DNA from 2 places in the Alteromonas sp. BZK5 genome. Region 1 is predicted to be linked to the other one. Evidence: predicted binding sites of a transcription regulator. Region 1 holds the regulator's gene; the other holds the start of a gene.
What was found. The regulator FNR, encoded in region 1, switches genes on or off when oxygen is low (the NO sensors DNR and NnrR bind a similar motif). The targets are predictions, from matches to a motif close to TTGATCTAGATCAA.
Positions count from the first base shown of each region.

Region 2: BIZ39_RS02040 (high-potential iron-sulfur protein) is a predicted target of FNR. The motif match lies at 1,659-1,672, and genes of this name have one in related genera.

Region 1 is NZ_JACSOE010000010.1:70,164-73,581, forward strand. It holds gene BIZ39_RS04780 (heavy metal translocating P-type ATPase) at 1-472, shown strand, start outside; gene ccoS (cbb3-type cytochrome oxidase assembly protein CcoS) at 474-704, shown strand; gene BIZ39_RS04790 (sulfite exporter TauE/SafE family protein) at 691-1,350, shown strand; gene fnr (fumarate/nitrate reduction transcriptional regulator Fnr) at 1,396-2,133, shown strand; gene uspE (universal stress protein UspE) at 2,378-3,301, shown strand.
Region 2 is NZ_JACSOE010000004.1:4,213-7,630, forward strand. It holds gene BIZ39_RS02020 (exonuclease domain-containing protein) at 1-193, opposite strand, end outside; gene BIZ39_RS02025 (hypothetical protein) at 311-598, opposite strand; gene BIZ39_RS02030 (CPXCG motif-containing cysteine-rich protein) at 785-976, shown strand; gene BIZ39_RS02035 (flavin reductase family protein) at 969-1,598, shown strand; gene BIZ39_RS02040 (high-potential iron-sulfur protein) at 1,821-2,114, shown strand; gene BIZ39_RS02045 (amidase) at 2,213-3,418, opposite strand, start outside.

The sequences.
Region 1 (3,418 bases):
CACCCTTGCAGTATTAAGTGGCGATACACAACAAAACGTGGACGCTCTTACCGCTTCCTTGCCAATATCAACAGCTAAAGGTGGGCTCACACCAGAGCAGAAGTACGATGCTGTACAGGCTATGCAGCAATCGGGGGCAAAAGTAATGATGATGGGTGATGGCATTAATGATGCGCCTGTGCTCGCCAGTGCAGATGTGGCTATCGCAGTAGGCAATGCTACAGACGTTGCTAAAACTGCTGCTGATGTCATATTACTTGGCGATCAGCTACTTTCTGTACCTGCACTGATTAAAACCGCACACCAAGTGAAGCAAAAAATTAGACAAAATATAGGATGGTCGGTAGGTTACAACGTTTTGATTCTGCCTTTCGCCGTGTCTGGCCTACTTTCACCGTGGATGGCTGTTGTTGGTATGTCGTTAAGCAGTATTATTGTAGTCACAAACTCAACGCGACTTTTGAGCAAATAGCATGAGTATTATTTACGTATTAATTCCAATCGCCATTATCATAGTCGCTGTCGCTATCGTGATATTCTTTTGGGCGGTGAAAACTAATCAGTTTGAAGATTTAGATCGCCAAGGGTATAGCATACTGTTTGACGATGACCTTCCTCCTGAAGAGAAAAAGCTTGCTGAACAACGCAAGCAACTTCAAGAAAGTAAAATAGATAAAAGCCAAGCGCCTCATGGCAGAGATTAATTACTTCTCTGCATTTCTTATAGGCTTAGCTGGCGGTGTTCACTGTGTGGGCATGTGTGGTGGAATAGTTGCAGCGCTTAGAATGGTATCTCCAAAAGGCGCTTCAGCTGTGCCCTATACCCTTGCCTACAATATAGGTCGCATAACTAGCTATACGCTGGCTGGCGCCTTAACCGGGGCTCTTGGTAAAATCGCCGCAGACTACATACCGCTTGCCAACTATGCGCTGTCTTTACTTAGCGGCATTATGTTATTTCTACTGGCCTGTTATTTGGGCAAATGGTGGACAGGATTAACGGTGCTGGAAAATGCAGGTAAAGGCCTATTTTCCAAACTACAACCTTTATCAAAACGTTTTTTGCCGTTTAAAACCCCTTTTAGCGCAATACCTTACGGATTCATTTGGGGCTGGCTGCCTTGTGGCTTAGTGTATTCAACACTAACATGGTCGTTAGCGGCGGGAACTGCAGTTGAAGGCGCAGCTCTTATGTTTTTCTTTGGTTTAGGTACTCTGCCCACCTTACTCGCCGCTAGTGCTGGTAGTCAGTATCTTATTCGAAGTTTTCAGAACACCTATTTTAGACAAGTTATTGCCGTAATAATGGCCATATATGCAGCTTATCTTATTTGTGGGGCAATCATTTAAAAATCGGTGTATTATGGTGGGGTATTCTTTAAAAGAGCATGCATTATGAGCAAAGGAAGCCAATTTTCTATTCACTGTCAAAACTGTAGTTTCAGCCACCTGTGTTTACCAGTGGCGCTGAACAAAACAGAAATTGAATCTCTTGACGATATTATTGAACGTAAAAAGCCGCTTCATAAGGGCGATACGCTAATTCAAACCGGCGATAAATTTCGTTCGCTATTTGCAGTGAGAACAGGTTCATTTAAATCCTTTGTGACTAATACCGAAGGTGAAGAACAGATTACCGGCTTCCACTTTCCTGGTGACATTATCGGCTTTGATGCATTAAGAGAGAACAAACACCAAAGCTACACGTCTGCGTTAGAAACAGCCATGGTGTGTGAGCTTCCCTACGAAACTCTTGATGAAATGTCGGTACAATTTCCAAAGCTTCGCCATCAAATCATGAGCTTTATGAGTGCAGAAATAAAACAAGATCACGATATGATCATGCTTTTAAACAAACGCACCGCCGAAGAGCGCTTGCTGTACTTCATTTCACACCTGTCGCAACGCTTTGAAGAGCGTGGCTTTTCCCATAGAGAATTCCACTTAACCATGACGCGCAACGAAATTGGAAACTATTTAGGATTAACGATTGAAACGATTAGCCGTCTGTTAAGCCGTTTTCAAAAAGACAACATCATAAAGGTAGACGGCAAGCTTATTACTATTTTGGATTTCGATAGGCTAAACACCAAACTAGCGGCGCTTAACGGCCCTAGCGTTGTCTGCGGTTAGTCCTTTTTAAGTGTTAAATAAGGCGCGCACTAAGCGCGCTTTTTTGTAACCTGTGTTAGCCACCTATCTACCCTTTCAGCGCCACGCCGGTTGCTCCATATTCAATTAGGTACGTTCACTCATGGTCGCCTCGTAAAATTCTTGATCTAAAACAACTTACGTTTTTCCCAATGTCGTTTATAGTTAGTATTAGAAAGCTTCGATTTCGACAGCCGCTACTAAGTTTCGTAGTTAGGGGGACGTTATGATTGAGTGTAAACGAATTCTGGCCGTGGTAGATGCCGAGCGCGATAACCAACCTGCACTGAGCCGTGCTTATGAACTCGCTTCAAAAACAGGCGCTTCAGTTACCGCAATGATGGTGGTATACGACTTATCTTATGATATGACGACCATGCTTAGCCCGGATGAGCGCGAGTCAATGCGCGATGCAGTTACAAAGGAGCATGCAAAATGGCTTGCCACCCACTTAAGAGAACAAGGATTCACTGAAACTGATATCGTTGTAGAATGGAATAATCGTGCGTATGAGTCGATTATTTACTACACCCTAAACAATCAGATAGATTTAGTGGTAAAGGCAACCAAAAAGCACGACGATCTTGCTTCTGTTATTTTCACCCCCACCGACTGGCATTTAATGCGTAAATGCCCTCGGCCAGTATTGCTCGTTAAAGAGCACGACTGGCCAGAAGGAGGAGAGATTATTGCTGCAGTAAACGTAGGCAGTGAAGACGATGAGCACGCCGCACTTAACGATAAGCTCACCCTCATTGCTAACGACTACGCCTCTTTATTGAAAGGGAGCGTAAATTTGGTCAACAGTTACCCTTCTACACCACTTAATATCGCCATAGAAGTGCCTGAGTTCGACCCCGATACCTATCACGACGCGGTAAAAAATCATCATTTAAAAGAAATGCGTAGTCACGCGTTAAAGTACGGTATTCCTGAGAACAAATGCGTAGTAAGAGAAGGCCTTCCGGAAAAGGTCATCCCGCTAGTGGCAAAAACACTGGATGCAGAGCTGGTTGTTATTGGTACCGTTGGCCGTGTGGGCATTTCAGCGGCCCTAATTGGTAACACTGCAGAACACGTGATCGACGAACTCAATTGCGATGTGCTTGCTATTAAGCCAGATGGATTTGTGTCGCCGTTGTCGGTGTAATCTTTTCATCAGTACCGCATAGCCCGTGTTTTCCGTTACTTAGCGGCCAACACGGTATGTCACCAACAAATTTAACTTCACAAGCATGGTCTCGAAAAGCCGCTTTAATGTATAATG
Region 2 (3,418 bases), on a different contig from region 1:
TCCTGTCAATCACTGCGTACTTGCGATTTGCAGCGCGCACAACAATACACTGTTTGTCATCGTCTAACGCTTTAAAACGCCTAACAAAGTCAGTGGCTTCGTCACTTAGAAGCGCCCTGCTAGCACCCTCAAAGAACCCAAGGAACTCGTGAAAGTGTGTAAGGTAATAACGTGGCGGTAAATCTTTTCGCATGAGGTATCTTTGGCTATGAAAACACCAATAGTGTATATTTATACAGCCCCGCGAATCAAATTAAATCCTCCGCGATTGGGTATCACATCTGCTGCCAATAGTGCACAGCGTGTACTTTTACACGCGTACGCGCTGTTTGGACACCCAATGAAAGAACGAAGAAAGCTGCGCATCTGCCAATAAACGCTGCAAATTGAAGTAGTGTTTGGCCAACGTCATCTCATCATAAAATCGATGTATACCGCTGTGACATTGTCTGCAAATGTAAATGCCGTCCTGAAGCTCCGCTTTGCTAAAGTGCTTTTTAAAATAGGTACGCCTGTGCATTTTTCGCGGTATAAGATGATGGTAAGTAAGGCGAGTTTCTCTATTACAGCACGGGCATTGACCGACTTTATTTGCCACAAGGTCACCTTTTTCGTCTATCACATCTATTATTTGTGCACCCAGTTTTCTGATTACTCATAAGCGTCAAATGGCAGTCTTGTCCTTTTCTCTTAAAATCAGATACAAGGGGCGTGTCTAAAAGAAAATCCACTCGTCTTTGCATTACGTAACAAATAGCATTAGTGATTACAAAGGCATTTAAATATGAGTTTAACTCGTTCCATGGGCTTTTCCTGTCCTTACTGTATGGCCCCAAATGATGTTGAAATAGATGAAATTAACGATGTTGGCCAAGTACAGGTGCTCGACTGCCAAGTGTGTTGTCAGCCCATTGAGCTTACTGCTTATCAGCACGGTGATGACATTCAGATAGAGGCAGAAAGAGAGAATGACTAAGCAGTTTACCCGCGGTGATATAGACGCCCTTGCACAGCGCTACCGCGCAAACCTAATCAATAGTTTGTCTGGTTTTAAATCGGCGACTTTGGTGGGTACAACAAACGGCGTTACAAACAATTTGGCTATAGTGAGCTCTATTGTTCATGTCGGTGCAAACCCGCCTCTCATTGGCATGATCATGCGTCCTCATACCGTCACGCGAGATACGTTAAGCAATATAAAACAGCAGGGCTTTTATACGCTAAATCACGTGTCTGTTGACTGGGTCGACAAAGCCCACCAAACATCAGCCCGCTATGCGCCAGATGAAAGTGAATTTGAAGCCGTTGGGTTAACCGCGCAGATCAGTGAGTCCTTCAGTGCGCCGTATGTCAAAGAAAGTGAAATTAAAATGGGCTTAAAAGTAGCACAGCATTTTACTTTGCTTAATGAAACCGAAATGGTTATCGGCGAAATCCAGGAGCTCTACGTTCCTGAGCAAATAATAGATTCAGACGGCTATGCAGATATAGAGCAAGCGCAAACGGCCTGTATCTCAGGCCTAGACAGCTACCACAGCACACAACGAATTGCGCAATTTGCATATGCAAAGCCCGATGTAAAGTTAACCGTGAAGTGAACTAATAAACTGTCCAGCGGTCTTATATTCAATACTTAAGATTGTAACTCTGAAGTTTATTTAATCTGGATCAAGCGAAAATGCGACATTTCGTTCGATCTTTTTTCAAAAAGAGATAGTATTTAAACATGAAACAAAACCTGCCTCTTTGGGCAGGTTTTTGCGTTTAAGGCACTGAATAAAAAAGAATCATTATCGTTTCTATCTCTTAAGGAGAATGTTATGAAATCTGTAAATCGCCGTGACTTTTTAAAGCTTTCTGGCTCGACAGTTATCGGTCTTACATTAGGTGGTGTAGCGTTACGTGCTCAGGCTCAAGAACAATTGAGCGCTGATGACCCTACTGCAAAAGCACTGAACTACACACCGTCGTCAACTGTTGAAGGTGCAAAATGCGCAAACTGCATGTACGTGCAGGGCGCCGATGGCGAACAACACCGCCCTTGTAACATTTTCCCTAATAAGCTTGTTAACGCTGATGGCTGGTGTAGCGCTTGGGTGAAAAAGCCTGGCTAACCAATCGAAAGAAAAGACGTTCAAAAGCCCTTGAGTTAAACCAAGGGCTTTTTTCGTTTCTGTTGAGGCGAAATACGATTATGTATCCTCATTTCCCGCTAGCGAACTACATCAATTCCGTCTTCGATACCTTTTAGCGCTGGGTTGTCAAAACGTGTAGGCAGAAGGCCAGGCTTAATGAAGAAGCCGTGTTTTGCTTCAAAGACTCTACCTATTTTCAACACGCTTTCGTCTTGCCACTTTCCACCAACAAAGCTAATTCCCACAGGAAGATCTTTCACCTGTCCAGCGGGCACTGTGAGATGCGGATATCCTGCAATTGCTGCCAAATACCCGATACCGATAAAACCGACTGGCGAATGGTCACCATATACGCCGTCTATTAAAAAAGAAGGGCTGTTTGAGGGCGCAACTAGTACATCAACATTGTGCTTTGCTAATAACGTATCAATACCATTTTTGCCCGCCGTGTCTTGAATAAGGCGCAGTGCATTTTGATACTTTTCGCTGTCAATGGCTGCCGACGCGAGCGATTTTTCGAAAATGTCTTGATTGAATAACGCTAACTCGCGCTCTGTTTTGTTATTGAAATCGATAAGCTCAGACAAGTTCCTTGCAGGAAGCTCTGCTGGAGACCCCGATAAGTATTCGTTAATACTATGATGGAACTCGCTCAGCAGAACATTATAAGAGTCGGCCCAAAATGAATCTGGCTGAGAGAAGTCACTGATGTCCACCAGCGTCGCGCCCGCCGCTTTAAGCTGCTTTAACGCGCTTTCATAAACAGCCAGTACATGAGGGTTATCACCTTGGCGGTACCTAACCACACCAATACGCTTGCCTTTTAAATCTGTAGCCAGCATTGAAGATGTTGGCATAGAAGGGCGGTGAGACTCTGCGTCTAGTGTCGCGTTATCGCTTGCATCAGGGCCCGCCATGATTGCCGTCATTAGCCAGGCGTCTTGAACGTTAGACGTCATTGGTCCTGCGGTGTCCTGACTGAAAGAAATAGGCACTATGTGAGTTCTGGAAAGCAAGCCCACGGTTGGTTTAAAGCCGACTACCCCGTTTATGGATGCCGGACAAATAATAGAGCCATTGGTTTCGGTGCCCACGGCAAGTGACGCGAGGCGAAGTGACATGGCAGCGCCCGAGCCCGATGACGAGCCACAAGCACTTCTTGATAGCATATGCGGGTTTCGGGTAAGCCCGCCAACTGCACTCCAGCCGCTGATAGAGGATTCAGAGCGAAAGTTTGCCCATTCAGACAAATTGGTTTTACCCAAAATAATTGCCCCTGCCGC